Regions from separate parts of the Providencia stuartii genome, predicted to be linked through region 2. Evidence: predicted binding sites of a transcription regulator. Region 2 holds the regulator's gene; each other region holds the start of a gene.
The links. Region 2 encodes PurR, which represses purine synthesis genes. Its sites were predicted from a motif close to CANGCAAACGTTTGCNTG; they were not measured.
Positions count from the first base shown of each region.

Region 1: glyA (serine hydroxymethyltransferase) is a predicted target of PurR. The motif match lies at 3,004-3,021, and genes of this name have one in related genera.
Region 3: carA (glutamine-hydrolyzing carbamoyl-phosphate synthase small subunit) is a predicted target of PurR. The motif match lies at 4,220-4,237, and genes of this name have one in related genera.
Region 4: purL (phosphoribosylformylglycinamidine synthase) is a predicted target of PurR. The motif match lies at 3,246-3,263, and genes of this name have one in related genera.

Region 1 covers NZ_CP119546.1:1,661,222-1,668,905, forward strand. Annotated here, with positions in the region: gene P2E05_RS07205 (NAD+ synthase) at 1-778, shown strand, start outside; gene glnB (nitrogen regulatory protein P-II) at 791-1,129, shown strand; gene hmpA (NO-inducible flavohemoprotein) at 1,575-2,774, opposite strand; gene glyA (serine hydroxymethyltransferase) at 3,127-4,380, shown strand; gene P2E05_RS07225 (3-phenylpropionate MFS transporter) at 4,461-5,612, shown strand; gene suhB (inositol-1-monophosphatase) at 5,859-6,662, opposite strand; gene trmJ (tRNA (cytosine(32)/uridine(32)-2'-O)-methyltransferase TrmJ) at 6,787-7,518, shown strand; gene iscR (Fe-S cluster assembly transcriptional regulator IscR) at 7,625-7,684, shown strand, end outside.
Region 2 covers NZ_CP119546.1:2,608,438-2,616,121, forward strand. Annotated here, with positions in the region: gene P2E05_RS11410 (DUF1289 domain-containing protein) at 466-705, opposite strand; gene gloA (lactoylglutathione lyase) at 876-1,283, shown strand; gene rnt (ribonuclease T) at 1,402-2,043, shown strand; gene P2E05_RS11425 (Grx4 family monothiol glutaredoxin) at 2,151-2,498, opposite strand; gene sodB (superoxide dismutase [Fe]) at 3,002-3,580, shown strand; gene P2E05_RS21930 (YnhF family membrane protein) at 3,658-3,741, opposite strand; gene purR (HTH-type transcriptional repressor PurR) at 4,023-5,048, shown strand; gene punR (DNA-binding transcriptional activator PunR) at 5,049-5,954, opposite strand; gene punC (purine nucleoside transporter PunC) at 6,078-7,298, shown strand; gene cfa (cyclopropane fatty acyl phospholipid synthase) at 7,661-7,684, shown strand, end outside.
Region 3 covers NZ_CP119546.1:815,505-823,188, forward strand. Annotated here, with positions in the region: gene fkpB (FKBP-type peptidyl-prolyl cis-trans isomerase) at 1-128, shown strand, start outside; gene ispH (4-hydroxy-3-methylbut-2-enyl diphosphate reductase) at 109-1,062, shown strand; gene P2E05_RS03485 (HAD family hydrolase) at 1,149-1,808, shown strand; gene P2E05_RS03490 (TerC/Alx family metal homeostasis membrane protein) at 1,879-2,904, opposite strand; gene dapB (4-hydroxy-tetrahydrodipicolinate reductase) at 3,203-4,024, shown strand; gene carA (glutamine-hydrolyzing carbamoyl-phosphate synthase small subunit) at 4,471-5,634, shown strand; gene carB (carbamoyl-phosphate synthase large subunit) at 5,649-7,684, shown strand, end outside.
Region 4 covers NZ_CP119546.1:1,646,069-1,653,752, reverse strand. Annotated here, with positions in the region: gene purL (phosphoribosylformylglycinamidine synthase) at 1-3,162, opposite strand, end outside; gene mltF (membrane-bound lytic murein transglycosylase MltF) at 3,608-5,242, shown strand; gene tadA (tRNA adenosine(34) deaminase TadA) at 5,301-5,837, opposite strand; gene leuE (leucine efflux protein LeuE) at 6,033-6,680, opposite strand; gene P2E05_RS07160 (XRE family transcriptional regulator) at 6,882-7,340, shown strand.

The sequences.
Region 1 (7,684 bases), 950 kb from region 2:
GATACTTGGCTTATCGGGCGGGATCGATTCAGGTCTTACCGTTGCGATTGCAGTGGATGCAATTGGTCAGGAGCGTGTTCAAGCCGTCATGATGCCATTTCGTTACACGTCAGAAATGAGCATTCATGATGCGAAAGAGCAAGCTGAACTGCTGGGAGTTGAATTTGATATTGTGTCAATTGAGCCTATGTTTGATGCTTTTATGGCACAGCTTCAACCAATGTTTGAAGGAACGCAAGTCGATACCACAGAAGAAAACTTACAAGCGCGTTGTCGTGCAGTTATTTTGATGGCAATGTCAAATAAACGTCGCCGTTTAGTGCTGACAACCAGTAATAAGAGTGAATCTGCTGTTGGTTATTCGACTTTATATGGCGATATGGCGGGTGGTTTTGATGTGCTAAAAGATGTGCCAAAAACATTAGTTTTCGAGCTAGCACAATACCGTAATACCGTGTCTCCAGCGATCCCACAACGCGTGATCGATAGACCACCTTCAGCGGAATTAGCGCCGGGGCAACTCGACCAAGATAGCTTACCACCTTATGATATTTTAGATGCATTGCTGGAAGGCTATGTAGAAAAAGATTATTCTGTCGCACAACTGATTGAACAAGGTTTTGATGAGGCGATTGTGCGTCGCGTTGTGCGCCTTGTCGATATTAATGAATATAAACGCCGCCAAGCACCTGTTGGGCCTCGCATTACGGTGCGTAACTTCGGGAAAGATCGTCGTTATCCAATCACGTCGGGTTTTGGCCGTAAAAATTGGTCATAACAGGAACTATTTATGAAAAAAATTGATGCAATTATAAAACCTTTCAAACTGGATGATGTCCGAGAAGCCTTAGCTGAAGTTGGGATTACTGGTATGACGGTAACCGAAGTGAAAGGTTTTGGTCGTCAAAAAGGCCATACTGAATTATACCGTGGCGCAGAATATATGGTGGATTTCTTGCCAAAAGTTAAAATTGAGATCGTTGTGCCTGATGACATCGTTGAAAACTGTGTCGAAACGATCATGCAAACGGCTCAAACAGGCAAGATTGGTGACGGCAAAATTTTTGTCTATGATGTTTCTCGTGTTATCCGAATTAGAACAGGGGAGCAAGACGAGGAAGCGATTTAACCCGCAACCCTCATCTTATTTTGTGTCATCACCTTGTGCTCTTCTTTTGCGGGCCCTAGTGACATACTTGTGTATGTTCTTAGGGATCCGCACCATCAATATCCCGCGGAAGCATTATATTTTTCAGGCGTTGTAACGCTCTCGAAGCCCTATTATCGTTGTATCAATCCCTCATTGTGTAACTCGTGATTTCTGCCATTGAGCTGGTTTTGTGTGTGCTCGCACAGCTCTTTTTTATGGCTATTTAGCGATACATCACCCCTGTTTTATCGAAGCCAACGCTCAGGAAAATAATGGTAGAGGGGATTGAGTGTGGGGAAGGGAAGGTTAATCTGTCAAGCAGTAAAAGATATCGCTGGTTTGATAAAAGGCGGTAATGGCATAAACACAGGAATGGGATTAGAACAGTGTTTAATATGCGAAACCATTACCGCTAAATTTTAAATTAGTTTAAGGATAGGACTTTGTGAGGGCCAAAACACTCATAATGAATATTATCTTCAGATATCCCCATTTCAATCAATTGCTTACCAATGTATTGCATAAAACCAACGGGGCCACAAAAATAGAAGTGCATATTCGGCTCTACAAGCCACTCTTTTACTTGTGAAAGATCCATCAATCCACTGAATTGATAGTCGAAACCTTGCTTATCTTCTGAACGAGGCTGATTAAACCATACCGCAGAGTGACTGTTTTGATGATGAGTTAAATGCTTGTTAACTTCATGCTGGAACGCATGAACCGCACCATTTTCCGCTGCGTGTAGCCAATTGATTTGTGCCTCATGGCCTTCTTTTGTTAACTGATTGAGCATACTCAACATTGGTGTTAAGCCGACCCCCGCAGAAATTAGCGTGACTGGGGTTTTATTATCAATATCAATGAAGAAATCGCCACATGGTGGCGCTAAGTAAACAATATCACCTTCATTGAGATTTTGATGGATATGGTTAGAAACAATACCTTTATCTTCTCGTTTTACAGCAATACGATAGCTGCGACCATTTGGTGCGGTCGTGAGTGAATATTGGCGGATCTCTTGATTGGCCAAACTATCATCATTGATATAGAGGGTAATATATTGTCCCGGACGATAATCAGCGACAGGTTGACCATCGACAGGTAAAAATTCAAAACTCGTGATGACATCACTTTGTGCTTGTTTAGCGGCAACTCGGAATTCACGTAAGCCTTCCCAACCACCGACTTTATCGGCATTTTGACGATAAATCTCCGCTTCACGGTGGATAAAAATATCAGCGAGAACACCATAGGCTTTACCCCACGCATCAAGGACTTCTTGGCCTGGGCTGAGTAATTCATCAATGGCGGCCAGTAAGTTTTCGCCAACAATTGGGTAATGTTCAGGTTTGATGTTTAAACTTGCATGTTTTTGCGCGATTTTTTCTACCGCAGAAATTAACGCTTCTGGGGTTTCAATGTGTGTTGCATAAGCACAAACAGCATTAAATAACGCCTCGCGCTGTGAACCGTTACTTTGATGCGTCATGTTAAAAATATCTTTTAGCTCAGGATGTTGCTTGAACATTCTTTCATAGAAGTGAGCCGTTAATTTTGGTCCTGTCGCAGCAATGGCTGGAATGGTTGATTTAACAATGGCGATAGTTTGGCTGTCTAGCATACAGGTTCTCCTGAAATAATTTCATTAGAAGATGAATTTTTATAACATGCATTTTTAATACAACTTATAACTTTTAATACACAATGTAAATAGGTCTATTACAAAAAGAGTTGAAAAATAGAGGCTTTATAAAATCAGATAGAAAAAAACAGTATTTAATGTTTTTACAGTGTGAATATGACTGATTTTATCTCGATACAACCGAACTCTTTTTAGGGCAATTAAAATATATGCAAACGTTTGCGTATATTTTTTCTTTAGGGCTATCACCCTGAAGAAAAAGAGTTTACACTGTGTGCTATTGCGATAGTTTTGTTATCAACTTATTGAATGGCTGAGGCAGGAGAAGCGAATGTTAAAGCGTGAAATGAATATTGCAGATTATGATCCACAACTGTGGGAAGCAATGGAGAAAGAAGTTCAACGTCAAGAAGAACATATTGAATTAATTGCTTCAGAAAACTATACCAGTCCACGAGTTATGCAGGCTCAAGGATCTCAGCTAACAAATAAATATGCCGAAGGTTATCCGGGTAAGCGTTATTATGGTGGGTGTGAGTATGTTGACGTGGTTGAGCAGCTAGCAATCGACCGTGCAAAAGCGCTGTTTGGTGCAGACTATGCAAACGTACAGCCTCACTCAGGTTCACAGGCTAACGCAGCTGTTTATATGGCGTTACTGCAACCCGGTGATACCGTATTAGGTATGAACTTGGCGCACGGTGGTCACTTAACGCATGGCTCACCAGTTAACTTCTCCGGTAAGCTGTATAACATCGTTCCTTATGGTATCGATGAAAGCGGTAAAATCGACTATGAAGACATCAAAGCACAAGCTCAGAAACATAAGCCAAAAATGATCATCGGTGGTTTCTCTGCTTATTCAGGCATTGTTGATTGGGCTAAAATGCGTGAAATCGCAGATAGCATCAATGCTTACCTATTTGTTGATATGGCTCACGTAGCGGGTCTAATTGCAGCAGGTGTGTATCCTAACCCTGTTCCTCATGCACACATCGTAACGACAACAACACACAAAACCTTGGCGGGTCCACGTGGTGGCTTAATCTTAGCGAAGGGTGGTGATGAAGAGCTGTATAAAAAACTAAACTCCGCAGTATTCCCTGGTTCTCAAGGTGGTCCGCTAATGCATGTGATTGCGGGTAAAGCGGTAGCACTGAAAGAAGCGATGGAGCCTGAATTTAAAACGTATCAACAGCAAGTTGCTAAAAATGCGAAGGCAATGGTAGAAATTTTCCAGCAACGCGGCTATAAAGTAGTGTCTGGCGGTACTGAAAATCACCTATTCTTAGTTGATTTGGTTGATAAAGATATCACAGGTAAAGATGCAGACGCAGCATTGGGTCGTGCGAATATCACGGTGAACAAAAACAGTGTTCCTAACGATCCTAAGAGTCCATTTGTTACCTCTGGTATTCGTGTAGGTACACCAGCCATTACGCGCCGTGGTTTTAATGAAGCGGATGCGCGTGAGCTGGCGGGCTGGATGTGTGATGTTCTGGATAACCTCAATGATGAAGCGACCATTGAAAGTACCAAACAAAAAGTATTGAATATTTGCGCAAAATACCCAGTTTACGCATAAAATTAAATTAATTTAATTTTTTAAACCCGCTTCTACACGTTGGTAAAAGCGGGTTTTTTGCATTGAAAAAAGGAGGAATAATGGTAATCCCATCAACTCGCTGGCTGGCGATTGATTATTTTACCTATTTTTTCGCTTACAGTATTTTTCTACCATTCTGGCCTATATGGTTACAGGGGGAGGGAATTGATGCTGAAATGAGCGGGATACTGTTGGGGGTTGGACTCGCTGCACGTTTCCTTGGTGCAATGTTCATTACACCGATGGTAAAGGATCCATCAAGCCTCATTAATGCATTAAGAATATTGGCGGCATTATCGTTGTTATTCTCTGTCGCTTTTGCGTTTGGCTCCCATTGGGCATGGCTATTTTTTGTCATGGTTGGATTTAATTTATTTTTTGCACCATTGGTGCCACTCGGTGACTCATTAGCGGGAACATGGCAAAAACAATTTCCATTCGATTATGGACAAATTAGGCTTTGGGGCTCCATTGCTTTTATTATTGGCTCGATAGTTATGGGCTATTTTGCTGATATATTAGGTCATAAATCAATTATGGCGGCCTTAATTATTAGCTGCTTAGCGTTATTACTCACGACGATGTTAAAACCCGCCATCATGCCTAAAGGCGCCCCGATGGTTGCAAATGAAGATAAGGTGTCTTTTAAGCAACTTATTGCCGATAAAAATGTCGTTAAGTTTTTAATTTGCGTCACCTTACTGCAAGGTGCTCACGCAGCATACTATGGTTATGCTTCGTTATTTTGGAAAGAGGCTGGCTACTCAGATGTTGTGATAGGTCGATTATGGGCGCTTGGCGTTGTAGCTGAAGTGATTGTTTTTATGTTGAGCAAGAAGTTATTTCGCCGCTGGAGCTCGCGTAACTTACTTTTACTCTCTGCTGTGAGTGGAATTATCCGTTGGGGACTCATGGGGGCTTTCACTTCATTACCTATTCTCATTATCGTTCAAATATTGCACAGCGGTACTTTCACGGTATGTCATTTGGCGGCAATGCGTTTTATTAGTGCGCGCAAAGAGAATGAAATTATTCCATTACAAGGTGTTTATTCGGCATTAGCCACGGGGGGAGGGTTAGCGATTATCACTGTCATGGTGGGGGCTATTTATGAACGGGTTCCCGATCAGCATGGCATTGTCTTTTATTTAATGGCTCTTTTGGCAATTCCAGCTTTGTTTATACGACCAAAAATCGCTGCACACTCATAGAATCATACACTTAGGTATATTCGAGCCATATTGATAACAGAATATACTGTGATGAGAAAGTATCTGTGCATGAACTCACTGCTCAGGATGCTAGGGCCATTATACCGTCGACTAATCAACACGAGTGCGATTTGGGGATGATGAGAGGAAAGGCAAGAAAATAGTGAGTATGACTTTAGACTTTGTCATAAATGAAAGACGTTGAGCGATGCTCAACGTCTTTTTCATCATGATACGACAACGCGATCAACGTTTTAATGCTTCTGACAGCTCTTCACGCATAACAGACAAAATATCTTTCACGATGCGTGGGCTACCCGCAACAATGTTACCTGAAGCTAAATAGTTATGGTTACCTACGAAGTCAGTCATGATGCCGCCTGCTTCACGCATAATTAGCTCACCACCCAAGAAATCCCAAGGTTTCAAACCAATTTCATAGTAGGCATCAACACGGCCAGCGGCGACATAGCATAAGTCTAAGGCTGCTGAACCTGTACGGCGGAAGTCAGCACAGCTATCAAACATTTTGCTCATGATATTCATGAACACAACGGAATGTTGTTTTTGTTTGAAAGGGAAACCAGTAGCAACGATTGCCCCATCTAATTCGCGAGCATCAGCACCACGCAGACGATAACCGTTTAATTGTGCACCTTGGCCACGAACAGCGCTAAATAACTCATTACGCATTGGATCGTAAACCACTGCAACTTCAGTACGGCCTTTAACACGAACAGCGATAGATACAGAAAAATGTGGGAAGCGTTTGGTGAAGTTTGTCGTACCATCCAGTGGATCAATTACCCATTGAATATCATCTTCTTTACCGAGTAATTCACCACTCTCTTCAGTAATGATGGTGTGCTCTGGGTATGATTTACGGATGATCTCGATAATGAAATGTTCAGCTTCACGATCGACATTGGTAACGAAGTCATTGGAACCTTTTTGTGAAATCTGGACATTGTCAGGCGTTTCATAGCTTTTAGCTATATGATTACCAGCCTTACGTGCTGCACGTATGGCGATATTAAGCATCGGATGCATGGGCTTTTTCCACTGGAATGTTAAAGAACGAAAAACATTGAGTGGGCGGATTATATAGATGTTCGTCACAATAAGCAATTTTGTGTTAAACTCTTGCGATTATTTTTTGAAAAACGACTAAATCATGTTAGACAATATCCGCATTATTCTTGTTGAGACCTCACACACAGGCAATATGGGCTCTACAGCCCGCGCTATGAAAACGATGGGGTTATCCAATCTTTATCTTGTTAATCCTCAAGTACAACCTGATTCACATGCCATTGCGCTCTCTGCGGGGGCCAGTGATGTCATTGGCCAGGCAACAATTGTCAATTCGTTAGATGAAGCATTAGAAGGGTGTCAGTTAGTGATTGGCACTAGTGCACGCTCACGGACACTCTCTTGGCCGATGGTTGCGCCACGTGAATGTGGAGAAAAATCAGTTGAGCAAGCGAAAACGGCGCCTGTTGCCATTATTTTTGGTCGTGAGCGTATCGGGTTGACCAATGAAGAATTGCAGAAATGTCAGTACCATCTCTATATTCCAACCAACCCCGAATACGGTTCTCTCAATCTGGCGATGGCAGTGCAGTTAGTCAGTTATGAAATTAGAATGGCATATTTAGCCTTAGATGAAAAAAATGCGGTTAACTCAGATTCGTCTGAGGTAGAATATCCCCCTGCACAAGATATAGAACGTTTTTATGTGCATCTTGAAAGCGTATTGAATGAGTCTGGGTTCATTCGTAAGGCACATCCGGGATTAATTATGAATAAATTAAGACGGTTATTTACCCGTGCTCATATTGAAACCCAAGAGCTACATATTTTACGTGGTATCCTGACGTCGATGGAAAAATGGGCTAAAAAATGAGTGGTTACTCCGTGCAGAATACTTGAGTAAATTAGTCAGGTAAATAGTTGACTAAATTAGTCGGGAATGTCACAATTGGCCTATATTTTACCACGGAGTATATGTTATGAGACTCACTTCCAAAGGACGTTATGCAGTAACGGCGATGCTAGATGTCGCATTACAC
Region 2 (7,684 bases):
CCTCTCGCTATGACAACTAATTATTAAAAATAACCATGATAAATACCCATTTATGGTCATAGTCAATCATTTGATTTGTGATTTCCATCATAAATCAAATTCAATTTTCTTATATATTAAATATCATTTTATTCACTAATATGAACTCTCAATTATCTTGTTAATAAGAATAGCCTTACTCTTCTTTCAAATCTATCTATTTTAACCCTTATAGTAATTACAATTAACAATAAAAAAGACAATTCCAAATTACTTCTTAAAAAACAATTAAATATAGTTATTCTTAAAATCATGCTATTTTTAATCACCGACACTTTATTTAATAATTATTTTGAATAACTAAAATTTAATTGAAGAATATGTGTGGTTATTAACTTTTTTGAATTAATTAGAATTGAAATTAATTATATTCGAATAAAATTTACTTTTTAAAATAGTTACTCTCTATTTCAGTTTAGATATCGACTAAAACAGCTCTTGTTGCGTTGAAGGTGGCTCATCTTTTTGTGTTTTAACCGAGATTGAACGAAGGTAGCGCTGGCGACATAAACGTAGAATATTGCGTTTTTGGCTATCTGTAAATTTTAACCACTGAAAGCGTTCTTCCCTCGAACGAAAACAGCCTCGACAATAACCTTGTTCATTGGTTTGACAAATTCCACGACAAGGGCTTTGAATTTCAAAAAACTCGAGTTGCTCCGCCATATTGATATCACCTAACTAAAAACACCCATTAATGATATACTCCATGAATTAGATTATATCTACTATTTGGTTAATAAATAAACCTATTTCATTGTGTTCGATCCTATAGGTGCGTTATATTGATCGTTAAACGATTCAGTTTCACTTAGTTACTTTTAAGGGAGTTCTTTATGCGCTTACTACATACTATGTTACGTGTGACAGATATGCAGCGTTCAATAGATTTTTATACTAAGGTTTTGGGTATGCGTCTACTGCGTACCAGTGAAAACCCTGAGTATAAATATTCGTTGGCATTCGTCGGTTACAGTGACGAAAGTGAAGGTGCAGTCATTGAGCTAACCTATAACTGGGGTGTTGATAGCTACGAGATGGGAACCGCTTTTGGCCATATTGCGCTTGGTGTCGATAATGTTGCTCAAACCTGCGAAGATATTCGTCACGCGGGTGGTAACGTCACTCGAGAAGCAGGCCCAGTAAAAGGGGGCAGCACGATTATTGCTTTTGTTGAAGATCCCGATGGCTACAAAATCGAGTTGATTGAAAATAAAAGTGCCAGTAAAGGCCTAGGTAATTAATTTACCTTGATGAGTGAATCACTAGGCAGTGTGCTTCCTGCCTAGTTTTAGTTTATCTGCAAAATTTTTTTGGCTTTGGCATAATAGCCACTAACCAGAAACCTAATATAAAAACCTAATGTCTGATAAAAATAATCCCAATGCACTCGTTAACCGCTTCAGAGGATACTATCCTGTCGTCATTGATGTGGAAACGGGTGGGTTTAACGCCAAAACGGATGGCCTACTTGAAATTGCCGCCATTACTTTAAAAATGGATAAAGACGGCTGGTTATCCCCTGATGAGACCTTACATTTTCATGTAGAACCCTTTGAGGGAGCAAATTTAGAACCAACAGCTTTAGCCTTCACCGGTATTGATCCCACTAACCCATTACGTGGTGCAGTTAGTGAATACGACGCTTTGCACGCTATTTTTAAAATGGTACGCAAAGGGATGAAAGCTACCGATTGTAATCGAGCCATTATTGTTGCTCATAATGCGACATTCGATCATAGTTTTGTCATGAATGCAGCTGAACGTGCAGGCTTAAAACGTAATCCATTCCACCCATTTGCCACATTCGATACTGCGGCATTAAGTGGTCTGGTTTTCGGACAAACGATTTTAGCGAAAGCTTGTGTGACAGCGGGTATTCCATTTGATGGCAAGCAAGCTCACGGGGCCTTATATGATACGAATCGTACCGCACTGTTGTTCTGTGAATTAGTAAATAAATGGAAAAAGCTAGGTGGTTGGCCACTCGCAGAGCAAGAGTAACCCCGCCCCCCTTAAGCCCCTTAAGATACAAAAAAACCGCATTAGCTTAACCTATGGGGCTAATACGGTTTTTTAGATTTACTCGGCGTTCTTAACTAAGCAGATACTTACTCCGCACGAGTCTCATCCGCAGAGCGATACTTATCAGCAGTTTCTTTAATCAGTGACTGGAGTTCACCGCGCTGATACATTTCCATGATGATATCGCAACCGCCTACTAGCTCACCATCAACCCATAATTGTGGGAAAGTTGGCCAATTAGCGTATTTTGGTAGTTCTGCACGAATATCTGGATTTTGCAGAATATCGACATAAGCGAAACGTTCACCACAAGCAGATAAAGCTTGAACTGCCTGAGCAGAAAAACCACAGCTAGGGAGCTTAGGAGAGCCTTTCATGTACAGAAGGATTGGGTTTTCTTTAATTTGGCGCTCGATTCTTTCAATTGTCGTCATTTTTACTTCCTTAGAACATGGGTGCTGATTTGCAGTCAGTCGCCATCGTCAGCCATTTTCTCAACGATGGCGACTAAGCTAGAATATTTGACCGGAATGTTAAAACGTGATTGTTTCATACAATATGCCAGTTTTACAGGGGTATTACTATAGCACTCCAAGCTGGAAAAAGGGATTTTTTCTAGAATCCCGTTTTAAGTTACACGAACTTGCTTCAGCAAGGCAGAAAAGCGCGATCTTAAACTCTATTGATTAAGATAATTATCTCTATGATTTTAAGGTGTTTTTGTTGAAAAAATTTGGTAATATATGACGCAGAATATCCATGCCTATAACTCGGCAAGCATCTCATGCTATTATTAATCTATTAAAGAATAAGCAAGACCGCATGAACGTTCGGTTCGTGTATAACTCATAGCAAGATATACGTATTAAATTATTTGCTCACTTTTATGAGCACCACACCCATATGTGTTGTTTTAAACGCAAACAAGGAGTACGCAATGTCATTTGAACTTCCCGCTCTACCTTATGCTAAAAATGCGCTAGAACCTTATATCTCGGAAGAAACCTTAGAGTATCACTATGGTAAACACCATAATACCTATGTTGTTAATCTCAACAATTTAGTCAAAGGTACGGCTTTCGAAGGTAAATCACTGGAAGAGATCATCAAGACTTCAGATGCGGGTATTTTTAATAACGCCGCACAGGTTTGGAACCATACTTTTTACTGGCACTGCTTAGCACCAAATGCGGGTGGAGAACCAACCGGTAAAGTTGCTGAAGCCATTAATAAAGCTTTTGGTTCTTTCGCTGAATTCAAACAACAGTTCACAGATGCTGCGATTAAAAATTTCGGTGCCGGTTGGACTTGGCTGGTTCAAAAAACCGATGGCAGCTTAGCTATTGTGAATACATCAAATGCGGCAACCCCTATCTCTGGTGATGATAAACCTATCCTCACTGTCGATATTTGGGAACACGCTTATTACATTGATTACCGTAATGCGCGCCCTAAATACCTAGAGAACTTCTGGGCCTTAGTCAACTGGAAATTCGTTGAAGAAAACCTCGCTTAATCATTTTCTTTAGAGAATAGCTAAAGGGCGAGTCAATACTCGCCCTTCTTAATTTCACCTTTAATTAAACAGTAAAATTAAAAAATATGTACTGCAAAAGCAATGATCACAGCCAAAGAACCTAACGCTGCTAATAGTCCAAATTTAAAATCTGTATCCATGAGTCCCTCTCATCATAACGAACAGTTAACCAGCAAAATAACCATAACTTATACATGGTTAAATAAGTATGACATGACGATTTATAAAAACCAGTGTCTATATCACAGGTTATAACATCAATTATTTCTTTTGTTTTTGCGCTAGATCAGACAAAATCGATAACTAATCGCTAAATTATTGCCAGTTAAGGCACTATGCCTCAATATGTAGGTAATATTAGGTAATTTTTTAATAAGAATTCATAACAAGACCGATTATTGGTCAGGAGTTTTTTTTTCCCATGGCAACGATTAAAGATGTGGCGAAGCGCGCTGGCGTCTCCACCACAACCGTATCCCATGTAATAAACAAAACGCGCTTCGTAGCTGATGATACTAAAGCGGCTGTTTGGGCTGCGATAAAAGAACTCAACTATTCACCGAGTGCTGTTGCTCGTAGTTTGAAAGTTAATCATACAAAATCAATTGGCCTACTCGCGACATCAAGTGAGGCGCCTTATTTTGCTGAAGTGATTGAGTCAGTCGAGAATAGTTGCTATGAGAAAGGTTATACCCTTATTTTATGTAACTCTCATAATAACTTAGGTAAGCAACAAGCTTACTTACAAATGCTTGCGCAAAAGCGTGTTGATGGGCTACTCGTCATGTGTTCTGAATATCCCGATAAACTAATCCATATGCTGGAAGATTATCGCAATATTCCTATGGTCGTCATGGACTGGGGCACTTCCCGTGGTGATTTTACCGACAGTATCATTGATAACTCTTTTCATGGCGGTTACCTCGCAGGTCGTTATTTAATTGATCGGGGTCACCGTGACATCGGCGTGATCCCTGGCTCTTTAGAACGCAACACCGGTATTGGTCGACTGACGGGTTTTAAAAAAGCCATGGAAGAAGCGAAAGTGACTTTACGTGATGAATGGATCGTGCAAGGCGACTTTGAACCAGAATCTGGTTATAAAGCAATGATGCAGATCTTAAGTAATAAGCAAAAACCTACTGCCGTGTTCTGTGGCGGTGACATTATGGCGATGGGCGCAATTTGCGCTGCGGATGAGATGGGATTGCGTGTTCCTCAAGACATTTCTATCATTGGCTATGATAATGTGCGCAATGCGCGTTATTTTACTCCCGCGTTGACGACTATCCACCAGCCTAAAGAGCGTCTAGGCCAGATGGCATTCGCTATGCTGCTTGATCGTATTGTGAACAAGCGCGAAGATGCACAAACGATTGAAGTCCATCCTCGCCTAGTTGAGCGTCGTTCTGTCGCTGACGGACCATTTATTGACTACCGTCGTTAATTAAGGCGCTAACCATTCGGCGTTGAGTGTTTCACTATCCCCAAGATATTCAAGTAACCAACTCAACGCCGGTGATGTATTCTTTTCCACCCACGTTAGACAGCAAGGACTCGGAGGGAATGGCTGAGATAGCTGCAATTGGGCTAATTTCCCCTCATCACAAAAGGGCTTTGCTCGGTGCTCAGGTACCATGCCAACACATAAGCCATTAACAAGACATGTCATACCATTTTCCCAAAATGGCACCACTAAACGCCGCTGATTATCTAATGCCCATGTATCTCTTTTCGGCAAGTTACGTGAGGTATCTTCAAGGCATAAACTTGGGTATTCGCGCATTTGATCGTCTGTCAATTTTCCTTTTAGCTGCGCCAGAGGGTGGTTTGGACTGGCCACACAACGCCATGACATAAACCCCATATCACGAAAACTATAACGCTCTCCGATGGGTGAAGCACGCGTCGCACCAATCGCAACATCAACACGCCCATCGGCGAGTGCATCCCATACGCCGTTAAACACTTCAGGATGAATATATAATTCGATATCAGGAAAATGACGATAGAAATCTAAGATCAGTTGCTCTGTTCGCTGAGGTTTGACAATACAATCTACCGCGATACTAAACTGCCCTCGCCAACCATTTGCTGCCTGTTGACATTGGTGACGCGTTTGTATCATTTTTTTGATAACGGAGCGACTTTGCTTGATGAAAATCTCCCCTGCCTCAGTTAAGGCAACATCGCGGTGACGACGTTCAAAGATAGGTACAGCAAGCCATTCCTCTACTTGCTTAACCGTATAGCTAATTGCTGAAGGAACACGATGCAGTTCTTCCGCAGCGCCACTAAAACTTCCCGTTCTTGCAACGGCATCAATAACTTCTAGAGCATGAGCTGACCACATAATGATACCTTTCAAAAATTTTGATAGCAGATTCCAAATATTACCGTTTCACAATGTAAAAATACAACCTATAAAATAGAGTCTCTGTTAACAATTATGTAAATTCTGGATAAGTAAGCTTCCATGACAAATTCTGCGACAAAAAACTCCCCAGGCTTTATGCTTTACCTTGCTGGTTTGAGTATGCTTGGTTTTTTAGCCATCGATATGTACCTGCCTGCATTTGGTTCAATGCAAACGGCATTAAACACTTCTGAAGGTGCGATTAGTGCTTCTTTGAGCATTTTCTTAGCTGGTTTTGCCTTTGCACAACTTTTGTGGGGGCCATTATCTGACAAACTGGGACGCAAACCGATATTGATCGCAGGTTTATCGTTATTCATTGTGAGCTGTTTAGGCATTTTATGGGTAACGGATGCGACTCAACTCCTTATTTTGCGTTTTTTACAGGCGGTTGGCGTCTGTAGTGCGGCTGTGCTCTGGCAAGCTCTGGTCATTGACCGCTATGATGCTGCGAGCACTCAAAAAGTCTTTGCTTCGATTATGCCTTTAGTGGCTCTTTCTCCGGCTTTAGCACCGTTATTAGGTGCATGGGTTCTTGAACATTATGATTGGGAAATTATTTTTATTGTCTTAATGGCTGTTGGTATTTTATTGTTAATTCCAACCCTGTTATTGAAAAAGAATCCTTCAAAAGACATGACGGTGGATTCCCATGACCAAGAATCTATTTCGTTTTTAAAACTACTGGGTTCACGTATCTATAGTGGTAACGTGTTAGTCTACGCTTCATGTAGTGCGGGTTTTTTTGCTTGGTTAACAGGTTCACCATTTATTTTAAGAAATATGGGTTTTAACCCTGCTGATATTGGTTTGAGCTACATCCCACAAACGCTAGCATTTATTATTGGTGGCTATGGCTGCCGTTTTCTATTAATCAAAATTCGTGCTGAAGTATTATTTCCATTACTGTTGGTCGGTTATGCGGTGAGCATGTCGATACTCTTTTTGATGGCGATATACACAACACCGAGCCTCACCATGATCTTAATTCCATTCTGTTTTATGGCAGCAATGAATGGGGCGTCTTATCCAATCGCGGTGTCAAAAGCACTCAATACCTATCCACAGGCTAGCGGTAAAGCCGCTGCATTACAAAATGCTTTGCAACTTGGTTTATGTTTTTTAGCCAGTTTATTGGTTTCAGCGTTACCTTTCGATCCTTTATTATCGACAACCGGTGTCATGGCGGTGACCATCATACCGATGGTTATTGGTTATTTTATGCAATATACAAAAGATTGCACCAAACAGACTAATGAAAGAACAAGTTATCAGAATTAACAACCTGTTAACTCATCAGCCACTGCTTTGTCGTGGCTGATTTCCTCAAAAAACCCTCTTCCGACCATCTTTCTATGATTATCCACACCTTATCTGATACTCTAATTCAGTGTTATCGTTTAAAATTCTCCTTTTTTACCAAAAGTGACATTTTTCGCCATTGTTAAATAAAATTATCACTTCTATACTCGGATAATACTTAGTCCGAAGTGATTTTTGAGTTAATACGATATTCATGGTTTAAACTCAGGGCGCGACGGTATAAATGCGTTCCTGTCTTTGTGAAGCAATTCTTCGCAATCCTACACCTTCAGCAAGCTGAAATTCTATCTCAAAAACCTTCATCTCAAGTTGGAGAGCATATGAGCACTTGTGTAGATGAAACC
Region 3 (7,684 bases), 1.8 Mb from region 2:
CAATAGAAGGTGAGTCAGTCACTATTGATTTTAATCACCCGTTAGCAGAGCAAGAAATCACTTTTGATATTGAAGTACTTGAAATTGACCCGCAATTGGAGAGTCAAAATGCAAATATTAATGGCTAACCCTCGTGGCTTTTGTGCAGGGGTAGACCGCGCAATCAGTATTGTAGAAAGAGCACTTGAGCTTTATGGTGCCCCTATTTATGTACGTCATGAAGTGGTTCATAACCGTTATGTGGTGGATGATCTACGTCAGCGCGGTGCTATTTTTATTGAAGAGATCTCTGAAGTACCCGATGGTTCTATCCTTATTTTTTCCGCTCACGGTGTTTCACAAGCGATCCGCCAAGAAGCACGTTCACGTGATTTAACGATGCTATTTGATGCTACCTGCCCATTGGTCACGAAAGTGCATATGGAAGTAGCGCGTGCGAGCCGAAAAGGCAAAGAAGCCATCTTGATTGGTCATGCAGGTCATCCTGAAGTTGAAGGTACCATGGGGCAGTATAACAACCCTGAAGGTGGAATGTACCTTGTTGAGTGCCCAGAAGATGTTTGGAAACTACAAGTGAAAGATGAAAACAACTTGTGTTTTATGACGCAAACAACGCTTTCTGTTGATGATACCTCAGATGTTATCGATGCTTTAACACAACGTTTTCCAAGTATTGTTGGACCACGTAAAGATGATATTTGCTATGCGACAACTAACCGACAAGAAGCCGCCCGTGAACTTGCCGAACGTGCTGACATTGTGCTGGTTGTTGGCTCGAAAAACTCATCGAACTCAAACCGCTTGGCAGAGTTAGCCTCTCGGATGAAAAAGCCGGCTTATCTAATTGATGGCGCAGAAGATATTAAAACTGAGTGGCTATCTGATAAAAATATTATCGGTTTAACAGCGGGAGCTTCGGCGCCGGATATTCTAGTTCGTCAGGTTATCGATAAGCTTCAAGAACTTGGTGCGAATGAGGTAGTGGAACTACAAGGCCGTGAAGAAAACATCGTGTTTGAAGTGCCTAAAGAGCTACGTGTTGAAGTCAAACAAATTAGCTAAGGCGAGTGATCTTAGCGACTAATAATACCTCTGATCTGCTGATTGAAAGCAGCTCAGAGGAAGGCATCGTTTTGGAGTCTTCAGTCGTGTCTAATAATACCGACCATTCAGTTAATGTACTCTCTGTTTTTGATTTTGATGGCACATTAACGTACCACGATAGTTTTATCCCATTTTTGAAGTTTGTTTTTGGCAAATACCGTTTTTCTCGCAAGATTATTAAATTAGTTTTACCGACTCTGCAATGCGCGAGAAGAAAGCTTACCCGTGATGAATTAAAAGAAGTGCTAATTAAAACCTTTCTGACTGGGGTTGATGAAAAATGGCTGAGAGAAAAAGCAGAGCAATTTTGTGAAATTTATTGGCCTAAACTAATGCGCCCTGAAGGGGTGTTAGGTGTTGCCGCTGAAGTAGAGAGCGGTGCTGAGGTGACGATTTGTTCTGCCTCCCCTTCTTTGGTGCTTAAACCTTTTGCCAGAAGACTGGGAATAAAACTGATTAGTACCGAACTTGAAATTGTCGATGGGAAATTAACCGGTAACCTTGTTGGACAAAACTGTCGTCGAGAACAAAAAGTTAAACGCTTAGAACAAGTGTATGGTGATTTAACCCAGTATCATTTACGCGCTTGGGGGGATACTCGTGGGGATTTTGAATTATTGCAAGCCGCTCAAGATGCGCATTGGCGTCATTTCCATAAAAAGCATTATCACTACAAGCACCGACAGGTAGTCGCGAAAGATTAATGGCACTACTTACCAGCCTATTGAGAAGTCATTTTCAACAGGCTGATAATTTTGCTTCAAAGTGATTACACTAGAGTTTCTTCTTCTTTGGCAATAGCACACTGGCCATCACGCCTAACGCTAACACACCAAGCACAACCCATAAGCTCATGTTTGTTGAAATGCTATAGCCATGCTGCCACAAGTGATCTGTTGCATTTAAGCCCAGTTTAATTGCGATAAAAAACAGCAGTATGACAACGGCTTTTTCGAGATAGACCAAATATTGTTTTAGTGCTTCAAGCACAAAATAGAGTGTACGTAGACCGAGTATGGCAAACATCATCGCGCTGTAAACAATTAATGGCTCACGGCTGACTGCAATAATTGCAGGCACAGAATCAAAGGCAAACATGACATCCGATAATTCAATAATCGCGACACACAACAGTAGTGGAGTCGCGTAATAGGTTGCTTTACTGTTTCTCCCTATCATGATGTCTTTATTTTCAGGTTTACTGAGCTCAGTATCGACCTCTTTTTGGGTGAGTAAAAAAGCATGCCCTTGAATTTTAGGCCATAAAGGAAAAAAGCGTTTAACCAAACGATAGGCAAGATGTTGGGAGTAATCTTCGATCTTCTCTTCCACTTTTTGATTTTTTAGCATCATTACAGCTGACCATGCAACAACGAGTGCAAAAATCATTTCAACATAAGGCCCTAAGCTGAGAAGTCCTGTACCGATGGCGACAAAAATACCTCGAAAGACCATTGCCCCGATAACTCCCCAGTACAAAATGCGATGTCGATAATGATCTGGTACCGAGAACCATGAAAAGATAGCCATCATTAAAAATAAGTTATCTATAGAAAGGACTTTTTCTAGTACGTAGCCGGTAATAAATAAACTAGCGGTTTCTGAGCCATGATGAAAATATAAGAATGCTGCAAAAGCCATCGCAATCAGAATCCAAAAAAGGGACCAGAAAATGGCATTTTTGAGTGTAATGGGGCGGTCGGAACGGTGCATGAATAAATCGATCGCAATCGCTGCGATGGCTAATATCACAAAGACCGTAACGGTTTCTGTGGGAAAGCCAATATGTGTGGAAACCATAATAATCCCTAAACAATGGTAATACCTAATAAGCTTAATCCTGTTATGACAAGATGCACAACCATTTTTCTATCTAGCTCACATTTTTAGCATGTCTTGCCGAAACAGGAGTGACAACTTTTTCTGATAATTTCTCGTTGTTATACGCTTTTGTTAATAATTCATGATTAGAACTAGCACAGTATCAAGAGGCTCGTTAAGCTATGTCACAATGATTTTTCAAATGACCATGCTGTGAGAAGATGCGATGGCTTATCGAGCCATACAATCACAGCGAAACGGCTAAAAAGGATATGAAATGACGCATTCGACGGTACGAGTTGCAATTGTTGGTGCAGGTGGGCGTATGGGACGCCAGCTGATTCAAGCTGCACAGAATCAAGAAGGGATACAGTTAGGTGCTGCAATTGAGCGAGAAGGTTCATCTTTGATTGGAACCGATGCGGGTGAACTCGCGGGAGTGGGTAAATTGGGTATCTCTGTTGTTGATAGCTTGGATAAAGTGGTCAATGATTTTGATGTTGTGATTGATTTCACTCGCCCTGAAGGAACATTGTGTTATTTGGCATTTTGTCGCACACATCAAAAAGCCATGGTAATAGGGACTACGGGGTTTGATGAACAGGGTAAACAAGCGATAGCAGATGCCGCTAAATCTATCCCTATTGTTTTTGCCGCAAACTTTAGTGTTGGGGTTAACTTAGTGCTGAAATTGCTAGAAAAAGCGGCGAAAGTGATGGGAGATTACACCGATATTGAAATTATAGAAGCGCATCATCGACACAAAGTTGATGCTCCTTCAGGGACTGCACTCGCAATGGGGGAATCGATCGCTACCGCACTGGGTAAAGACCTTAAGGATTGTGCTGTGTATACCCGAGAAGGCTATACAGGTGAACGTGAAGCAGGAACAATTGGTTTTGCGACCGTGCGTGCGGGAGATATTGTTGGAGAACATACTGCAATGTTTGCTGATATTGGCGAGCGTGTGGAGATTACTCACAAGGCATCCAGTCGAATGACTTTTGCTAATGGGGCAATTAGAGCTTCTGGATGGGTAGTGTCTCAAAAATCAGGGTTATATAACATGAAAGATGTGCTTAACTTGGAAGATTTGTAGTTTTATATCGCTATATATTGATTGCAAATCATGGTGTTATTGTTATATGTGTTATGATTTGCAATCTATGATTCTATTTTGTCTTATTTGTTGTGTTTATCTCTGTTTTCCTACCTAAGTTTCTGTCTTTTGTTTAAAAAATAAACTTTTATTATCTTTCTTTCAGTATTACCATAACTTATTCAGTTAATTTAGTTTGCAACCGTTTACGTTGTTATTATGGCTGCTGGTTTTAATGCTCATTCCAGTAAAAATCAGGCTGATAAGCAAAAAAGTAAGAAAAAAATGAAAAAAATGTGTTTTTTTCTAGACAAGACTCCATCTCATCATTAGAATGCGCGCAATTTGCCAAAAATTTGCTTAAAAACGCATTTTGGCATTGATTTAGATCCTCAAATCTGAATTAATATGCACTAATTGTGATTTATTATTCCCTGGAGGGTGTTTTGATTAAGTCAGCTATACTGGTTCTCGAAGACGGAACCGAATTCCACGGGCGCGCCATTGGTGCTGAAGGGGCCGCTGTTGGAGAAGTCGTTTTCAATACGTCAATGACCGGATATCAAGAAATAATTACCGACCCTTCCTATTCCCGCCAAATTGTTACTCTCACCTATCCCCATATTGGTAATGTCGGCACTAATGCCGATGACGAAGAATCCCCAGAAGTTCATGCACAAGGTTTGATAATTCGTGATCTGCCATTGGTTTACAGTAACTTTCGCGGTCAGGAAGGCCTATCAGAATACCTGAAACGTCATAATGTCGTTGCGATTGCCGATATTGATACGCGTAAACTGACACGTTTACTCAGAGAGAAAGGTGCTCAAAACGGCTGTATTATCGCGGGGGATAACCCTGATGCGGCACTGGCATTAGAAAAAGCTCGCGCATTTTCGGGTTTAAACGGTTTAGATTTAGCAAAAGAAGTCTGTACCAAAGAGGCTTACAGCTGGACTCAAGGCTCTTGGACGTTAAAAGACGGGCAACTCAGTGCAAAAAGTGAAGATGAGCTGCCATTGCATGTTGTTGCCTATGATTTCGGGGCTAAGCGTAATATTTTACGTATGCTAGTTGACCGCGGTTGTCGATTGACTGTCGTGCCAGCAACAACTCCAGCGGACGTTGTATTAGCGATGGATCCAGATGGTATTTTCTTATCAAATGGACCTGGTGACCCTGCGCCTTGTGATTATGCTATCAAAGCGATTCAAGATTTCTTAAACACAGAAATACCTGTTTTCGGTATCTGCTTAGGACATCAGTTACTGGCGCTTGCGAGCGGTGCAAGCACCATGAAAATGAAGTTTGGTCATCACGGTGCTAACCATCCTGTTAAAGATTTAGATCAGAATGTCGTGATGATCACGGCGCAAAACCACGGTTTTGCCGTTGATGAGTCAACATTACCCGATACATTACGCGTGACACACAAGTCATTGTTTGATGGCACTCTGCAAGGTATTCATCGTACAGATAAGCCTGCTTTCAGCTTCCAAGGGCACCCTGAAGCAAGTTCTGGTCCTCATGATGCGGCTAAATTGTTCGATCACTTCATTGAATTGATTCATGAATATCGCCAGAACCAACCTCGTCATAACGCAAAATAATCGGGAGCAGAAAAATGCCAAAACGTACAGATATAAAAAGTATTCTGATTCTAGGGGCTGGCCCGATTGTTATCGGCCAAGCATGTGAATTTGACTATTCAGGTGCACAAGCGTGTAAAGCACTACGCGAAGAAGGCTATCGCGTGATTTTAGTCAACTCAAACCCTGCCACCATCATGACTGACCCTGAAATGGCCGATGCAACCTATATTGAGCCGATTCATTGGGAAGTTGTGCGTAAGATCATCGAAAAGGAACGCCCTGATGCTGTCTTGCCTACTATGGGCGGGCAAACGGCGCTTAACTGTGCACTTGAGCTTGAGCGCAAAGGTGTATTAGAAGAGTTCGGTGTGACAATGATTGGTGCAACCGCGGACGCGATTGATAAGGCGGAAGATCGCCAACGTTTTGATAAGGCAATGAAAAAAATTGGCTTAGAGACGGCGCGTTCAGGTATCGCACACAATATGGAAGAAGCCTATGCAGTGGCTGAAGATGTCGGATTCCCTTGTATTATTCGTCCTTCATTTACGATGGGGGGAACCGGTGGAGGGATTGCCTACAACCGTGAAGAATTCGAAGAAATCTGTACGCGTGGTCTTGATCTCTCACCAACCAATGAGCTACTCATTGATGAATCGCTGATTGGCTGGAAAGAGTACGAAATGGAAGTTGTACGTGATAAAAATGATAACTGCATTATTGTTTGTTCGATTGAAAACTTTGATGCAATGGGGATCCATACCGGTGACTCAATTACCGTTGCACCAGCACAGACGCTAACGGATAAAGAATACCAAATCATGCGTGATGCATCGATGGCAGTGTTGCGTGAAATTGGTGTTGAAACAGGGGGATCTAACGTTCAGTTCTCTGTCAATCCCAAAAATGGTCGCTTGATTGTTATTGAAATGAACCCTCGTGTGTCACGTTCTTCTGCATTGGCTTCTAAGGCGACAGGTTTTCCTATCGCAAAAATCGCAGCCAAACTTGCGGTTGGCTATACTCTCGATGAACTCATGAATGATATTACTGGTGGCCGTACACCGGCATCATTCGAACCTTCTATTGACTATGTTGTGACAAAAATACCTCGCTTTAATTTTGAAAAATTTGCGGGTACCAATGACCGTCTGACAACGCAGATGAAATCAGTCGGTGAGGTCATGGCAATTGGACGCACATTCCAAGAGTCTATGCAAAAAGCATTACGTGGCCTTGAAGTCGGTGCGACGGGCTTTGATCCCAAAGTCAGTCAAGATGACCCAGAAGCGTTAACACGTATTCGTCGCGAACTGAAAGACGCTGGCGCTGAGCGTATTTGGTATATTGCAGATGCCTTCCGTGCAGGTCTTTCTGTTGATGGGATCTTTAATTTAACCAATATCGACCGCTGGTTCTTAGTCCAAATCGAAGAGTTGGTTCGCTTAGAAGAACAAGTCACCGAACAAGGCGTGAATGGGCTGAATAAAGACTTTTTACGTGTGCTTAAACGTAAAGGTTTTGCGGATGCTCGACTAGCGAAACTGGTTGGTGTCTCTGAAGCGGAATTACGCAAATTACGCCAAGGTTATGGCCTACATCCTGTTTATAAGCGTGTTGATACCTGTGCGGCTGAGTTTGCGACGGACACGGCTTATATGTACTCCACGTATGAAGATGAGTGTGAATCGAACCCGAACACAGATAAGCCAAAAGTGATGGTGCTGGGGGGCGGTCCAAATAGGATTGGTCAAGGGATTGAGTTCGATTACTGCTGTGTTCATGCCTCATTAGCACTGCGTGAAGATGGCTATGAAACCATTATGGTTAACTGTAATCCGGAAACTGTTTCAACGGACTACGATACGTCAGACCGCTTGTATTTTGAGCCTGTCACATTAGAAGATGTGCTGGAAATTGTCCGTATTGAACAGCCTAAAGGGGTGATTGTTCAGTATGGTGGACAAACGCCACTCAAACTGGCTCGTGCGTTAGAAGCGGCTGGTGTCCCTGTAATTGGAACAAGTCCAGACGCGATTGACCGAGCAGAAGACCGTGAACGTTTCCA
Region 4 (7,684 bases), 960 kb from region 2:
AACATGAGAGTTCACCCCTTGCTCACGTAAAACAGCAACTTTAGGACGAACACCAGACATAATGTAAGGCGCGGCAATGTCATCAGCAATGTCAAAGGTCAGGTGCGTATTCAAACCTGGGTCTTGAGAGTCTAACTTAGCCTTATGTTCCTCATCGGCGCAATCTTCGTTATCACGTAAGCGTTGCATCTGCCATGTCGTTTCCGCCCACCATTCGCGTAATGTACTACGTGATTCATGATAAACTACCGTGTCACGGCTATTAATCACTAACGCATCCTCTTGCGTTACTGTGCCTAAATAATGTAGGCACTCACCCAAGCCAGCATCCGCAAAGCAAGCTTCAACATACGGTCTATCTTGTTGTTTAATTTGGATCACCGCACCTAACTCTTCATTAAACAATGCGGCTAAAATATCCTCATCAAATTCACTGATATCCACGTTAATACCGCAGTGACCAGCAAAGGCCATTTCCGCTAATGTGACAAACAAACCACCATCAGAACGGTCGTGATAAGCTAATAGCTTTTGCTCTGATAATAAGCTTTGGATAGCCGTAAAGAAGCCTGACAGTAGTTTAGGATCACGAACATCGGGCGCTTTATTGCCCAACTGGCGATAAACTTGAGCAAGTGCAGAACCACCTAGAGCATTATGTCCTTGCCCAAGGTCAATCAGCATCAATGCAGAATCAGGCTGTTGTTTTAATTCTGGGGTCACGGTCAAACGCACATCTTCAACGCGACCAAATGCACTAATAATCAATGACAATGGTGAAGTCATCTCACGCTCTGCCCCATTTTCGTGCCAGCGTGTTTTCATTGACATTGAGTCTTTACCTACTGGAATCGTTAATCCCAGAGCAGGACATAATTCTTCACCAACCGCCTTAACCGCTTGATATAAACCTGCATCTTCACCAGGGTGACCGGCTGCCGACATCCAGTTAGCAGACAGTTTCACACGTTTAAGGTCTTGCACATACGCACAAGCGATATTCGTTAACGCTTCACCAACCGCCATGCGAGCAGAAGCGGCAAAATCCAGTAATGCAATAGGTGTTCTCTCACCAATAGACATCGCTTCGCCATAATAACTATCTAGGCTAGCAGTCGTCACGGCACAATCGGCGACAGGGATCTGCCATGGCCCAACCATTTGGTCACGCGCAACCATTCCCGTTACGCTACGGTCACCAATGGTGATTAAAAAGGTCTTTTCTGCCACAGCAGGCAGGTGTAAAACGCGCTTAACCGCTTCATTTAAATTAATCGATGTTCTATCTAGCGCATCGGGTTGTGCTTTTAATGTGTCGACATTTCGCAGCATTTTAGGGGTTTTACCGAGTAGCACATCCAGAGGCATATCGATAGGCTGATTATTAAAATGCTCATCTTTCAACACGAGCTCACGCTGCTCAGTGGCTTCACCAATCACAGCAAAAGGAGCACGCTCACGTTCACAAATGGCGGTAAATAGGGGCATTTGTTCAGGGGCTACCGCTAATACATAACGTTCTTGTGATTCATTACACCAGACTTCTAATGGACTCATGCCCGGTTCATCATTAAGAATTTTGCGTAATTCAAAACAACCACCTCGGCCACCATCACTCACGAGTTCAGGCATTGCATTAGATAAACCACCCGCACCAACGTCATGAATAAAGAGAATTGGGTTGTTATCACCTAACTGCCAGCAATTATCGATCACTTCTTGGCAGCGACGCTCCATTTCAGGGTTATCACGCTGTACTGACGCAAAATCCAGATCCGCATCGGATTGACCCGAGGCCATTGAAGAGGCAGCACCACCGCCAAGCCCAATGTTCATTGATGGGCCACCAAGAACAATCAGTTTTGCACCAACTGGGATCTCCCCTTTTTGGACATGATCAGCGCGAATATTACCAATCCCCCCCGCTAGCATAATCGGTTTATGGTAGCCTCGTAGCTCTTCACCGTTGTGGCTATTGACCTTTTCTTCATAGGTACGGAAATAACCTAAAAGCGCTGGGCGGCCAAATTCATTATTAAATGCGGCCCCCCCTAGAGGCCCTTCAAGCATAATATCGAGTGCAGTAACAATGCGTTCTGGTTTACCGAAATCTTCTTCCCAAGGCTGCTCAAATCCCGGGATACGGAGGTTAGACACGGAGAAACCCACTAACCCTGCTTTTGGTTTTGCCCCACGGCCTGTTGCACCTTCATCACGAATTTCACCACCAGAGCCTGTTGCAGCACCTGGCCACGGTGAAATTGCTGTTGGGTGGTTATGCGTTTCCACTTTCATCAAAATATGAGCATCTTCTTGATGATAACGATAAGTGCGACCTTCTGGTTCAGGGAAGAAACGCCCGACAGAAGAACCTTCCATCACTGCGGCATTATCTTTATAAGCCGATAAAACATAATCAGGTGTTGTCTCGAAGGTGTTTTTAATCATTTTAAACAGCGATTTCGGCTGTTTTTCACCATCAATGATCCAGTCAGCATTAAAAATTTTATGGCGGCAGTGTTCTGAGTTTGCTTGTGCAAACATATATAACTCAACATCTGTTGGGTTACGTTTTAATCCTGTAAATGCATCAAACAAATAGTCGATTTCATCATCAGCCAGCGCTAACCCCATTTCGATATTCGCTTTTTCAAGTGCTGAACGCCCTAAGCGAATGATATCGATAACTTTCATTGGCTGTGGTTGATGATGAACAAAAAGCGCTTGAGCCTGCTCAAAGTCGCTAAAAACCGTTTCCATCATGCGGTCATGAAGCAGTGCCGCAATGGCTTGCCATTGTGCCTGTGATAAAGCATCCGCCTGCACATAATAAGCGAGACCACGTTCAATTCTTTCGACTTGAGGTAAACCACAATTATGTGCAATGTCAGTCGCTTTGGATGACCAAGGAGAAATGGTACCAGGGCGTGGGGTCACTAATATCAGTGTGCCAAATGGCTCATGCTCCGCGAGAGAAGGTCCATATTTTAGCAAACTACGCAATTTGCCTTGCTCGCTATCACTCAAAGGTGCTGATAGTTCAGCGAAGTGCATATATTCAGCATAAATATCCGTAACAGGAAGCTGTTTTTCAGCAAACAACGCCAAAAGGCGAGTAATACGAAATGCTGATAGAGCAGGTGAACCACGCAAAATTTCCATAGTCATAATTTCTCTCATTTAAACGCCAGCCCTGATCATAAAAGCAGGGGAACTGGGAGACATTATAGAGCAATGCGAATCAATACGAAACCGTTTGCGTGACTAAAAATAAAGCAAACCGTTAAAAATTATTAGGAATGAAATAGCACAATATTGGTTGCACGGATCATAATTGTTGAGCAAAATGTCCAAACACTGGAAATATAACCATTACTTATAATTATTTTTTTACAACAACACCGGCATAAAACCCCTCATGGTTTTCCGAGCCACAAGTAGGCAGCAAAGTTTCTTAGCGCCACTATAATGAAATATTCGGATGGCAACTTAATTTGCTCAATTGATAAAGCAATGAAAAGTTCAGAGGGTATACATATGAGATATTTTCTTGAATAACATAAAGGTTAACTATTTAATCATTGTGATTGTTGCGCTTTTAGCGGCCATGATTATTGGACTTAATCTCCGTTGGCCCAATACGCAAGACAATCAGCTCAACCAAATCATCTCTCGCGGTGAGCTACGAGTGAGTGCAATTAGTTCTCCGTTGATCTATCAAGATGACGAAGCAAACTTGCATGGTTTTGATTATGAGCTTGTTCAAAGCTTTGCCGACTATCTCGGCGTTAAATTGAACATCACCCTGCGACCAACCGTTGAGCTAATTTTCGATGATATTGAGAATGGCAATGCAGATATTGGTGTTGCTGGATTGCTCTATAATAAAGATAGGCTGAAAAAAATGAAAACAGGGCCTAGCTATCTCAATGTCACACAGCAACTGGTTTACCGAAAAGGCTCTACACGCCCTAAAAGTTTTGAGGATATTAACGGTAAGCTCGTCGTGATGGCAGGTTCTGCTCATGCTAGTACCCTCAAAATGGCGGCTGAAAAACATCCTGAGTTGGTTTGGGAAGAAACAACCGAATACACAACTAGCCAGCTATTAGAGATGGTGGCGGAAGGGCTGATTGACTATACGCTAGAAGACTCTATTTCTGTTGCATTACAACAACGTATTCATCCTGAAATTGCGGTCGGATTCGATTTAGTCGATGACCATGCCATCACTTGGTATATGAAACGCCTTAATGATGATAGCTTGAACGCTGCTCTACTTGATTTTTTTAATGCCAGCAATGAATCCGATTTGCTCGCAAGGCTCGATGAAAAATATTTTAGCCATGTCGGTTCATTTGACTACTTTGATACCATGTCATTTATCAATGCTATCAATAAAAAACTTCCTACTTATCAACCACTGTTTGAAAAATATGCTACGGCGCTTGATTGGAAACTATTAGCGGCTATTGCGTGGCAAGAATCGCATTGGGATCCGTTGGCGACATCACCAACAGGGGTTCGTGGGCTCATGATGCTCACCAAACCAACCGCCGAAACAATGGGCGTTGCAGATAGATTAGATCCTGAAGAGAGTATTAAAGGCGGAGCTGCATATTTGGAATATTTAATGCAACGCCTTCCAGTTTCTATCGCCGATGATGATAGAATTTGGTTTGCACTGGCCGCCTATAATATGGGGTATGGCCATATGCAAGATGTCAGAAAACTAACTGAATTACAAGGTGGAGACCCAGACCGCTGGTTAGATGTAAAATCGAGACTCCCTCTGTTAACTCAAAAAAAGTATTATTCACAGCTTAACTATGGTTATGCGCGAGGGCATGAAGCCTATCGCTATGTTGAAAACATTCGTCGCTACCATCAAAGCTTAGTCGGCTATTTACAAAATCAAGATAAGAAGCAACGTGCATTGGCTATTGCCGAAAAATCATTGATTTTATTTCCACCGCTTGTCTCCCCTCACAGCCCCAATGACAAAACTGAAAGCACTGAGACGTCAGGGGATCCGGAAACCATCGTCGATAACGTGCCGCCGTCTACCACGCAAAGTGATGTGAAAGAGAAAGTCAGCCTAAAACAGAAACAATCCCCCCACAATGCATACAAACTGCCAGCCATTTCACCTGCAAATGGCCAGCCCTCTTTAGGACAATATCTCCTCTCCATCAACCCAGAAAAAAGCGAGCAGGATAAAGAAGATACTGTAACGAATTAATCAATGATTATCTGATTGGTCGATAAGGAATGTGTTGTTAGATATCGCTTTCGTTTATTCAGGCATTTTTGCTGTTTCGATTTTCAACACACTCACATTGAATTTGACTTAGCATTCTTTTTTGTTCTTTCTTTTGTGCTCTGCGCATTTTAAAAAAAGCACTTAACATCGTAGAGCAGGTTTCTTCGAGTACCCCACCCGTTACATCAATATAATGATTTAATCCTGGGCGTTCTAATAGATTAATAAATGAACCACAAGCCCCTGTTTTAAAATCTTTGGCACCATAAACTAAGCGCCCTATTCGACTATGCACTAATGCACCTGCACACATAATGCACGGTTCTAAAGTCACATACAGCGTGGTGTCTAATAGTCGATAATTATTAAGTGCCTTCCCACCTTGCTGTAAGGCGATAATTTCAGCGTGAGCTGTAGGGTCATGACTTTCAATTGAACGGTTCCATCCAGATGCAACTAATTGGTTATCCTTAACTAATAGTGCACCTACAGGTATTTCACCTGCATCTTGGGCATTTTTCGCCAATTCTAAAGCGCGATTCATCCAGTACTCATCAATCTCTACTTGCGTCACACCAACCTCTTCACTGTCTATTTTGATAGATTATACCCCAAATAGCTTGGCTTGCATGCAGATGATGAATCATGTAGATACCTAGGTGAGTTAAAAAATACCTGAACGTTGCCGTTATTATTAGCGCAACAGCAACGTCAAAGATAATAATTACAATCCATTGATTCAATGAAACTTTATTCAAAAAGATTATGATTAGTTACTGAAAATTGCCAGTTTCGCTGCAAATCCCATAAAAAAGCTGCCTACTGCACAATTTCCTAATTTAGCTAACACTTGTTTTTCACGTAAAAAACGCGCAATGAGGTAGCCACTAAAAATTAATAAACTTAGGTAGAGAAAGCTAACAAATTCAAGGATTGACGCTAGCACAAGGTAAGGTACCCATGCTTGTGCATAACTAAAGTCAATAAACTGAATAAAAAAGGAAATATAAAAGAGAATGGCTTTTGGGTTGGTTAAACTGAGGATCAGCGCTCTCGTGAAGATTTTTTCTGATTTGACCACGACCGAATCATCACCAGTATTGGGTAATTTTTTCTGTTTAAAAGTAACAAAAAGAATTTTACTCCCTAAGTATAATAGGTAAGCAGCCCCCAAATAACGCACGATCATAAACAGCGTGGGGGAGGCTTTTATGACAGAGGCAACACCAATGAATGAAAGGAAGATCAATATCGCATCGCCCGTGAACACACCTAACGCTGCACGATACCCAGCACGAGTACCATGTGAAGTGCTTGATTTTAAAACATATAAAGAGTTTGGCCCCGGAACAATGATGATTAGGATCAGCCCTGCCATGTAAGTCCAAAAATTTAAAACACCAAAACTTTCAAACATAATTAAGACCTTTGTGATTTTTTTCTTATTATTATCACAATCTTTCTGAGTTGTGAATATTTAATTCAACTCATTATTTGCTTATTAATTTCAAATGCTAAAACAAGCTAATAATAATCATTATTTTTAATTTTCTTTTATTTTCATACTATAAATGTGCTTAAGAAATATTTAACTCAACTAATAAATAAAGGATATGATATGGCACTTATTCAATCAGGTATCCAAGCCGGTATATTTGAACAATTTTATCCGACAACGCTTGTATATTCTGCTGCTAAAAAAGTCTTCTTCTTAGGTCATACGCCTCAAGAAAAAGCGTATTTTATTTATAGTGTAAATGATAAAGGAATTATTGATACAAGCGCACCTGTCCATAAAGGTAAATTAAACAGTTATCTCAGCAACCTTCAATATGTCCAAGACTTAACGCTGAACAAGCAATATATTTACGGTTATAACTTAGAAGAGAAAACGATTCAATTCTATTTAGTTCAGGATAATGGTAGCCTTGAAAATGTCTATGATTTCACCTTTAACGCGACTGGAATGCAAATTAGAACCGCCTCATTCTTTGTTATTAATGGTGTTTTGTATTACTACTACCAATACGAAAAATCAAAAAATTGGGAATCATTTAGTGTAGTTATCGTTAAATAAAATAAAGCGCTCGCACACTAGAATTAAGGATTGTTTTCAATCCTTAATTCTTTAACCCTGTTCAAATTCACATCAACACTTTATTGTGTTTATTCATCTATATAAAACTTTCAATATATTTCTGAATTAAAACGTCAATTATTCTACTGCATAAAACAAACTATATTGATCTTAATTGGATGGGTATAATCACTACGCTATTAGACCTTCCCAAAATACTCCCTCTTTTATGATAAAAAGCACAAGCACAAGCTAATCGATAAAACGGGTAATACACGACAAGAACAGATAATGCAAAGAATCGGTGAGTAATTCGCGCTATTAAGCTTACATATCGCGATAGG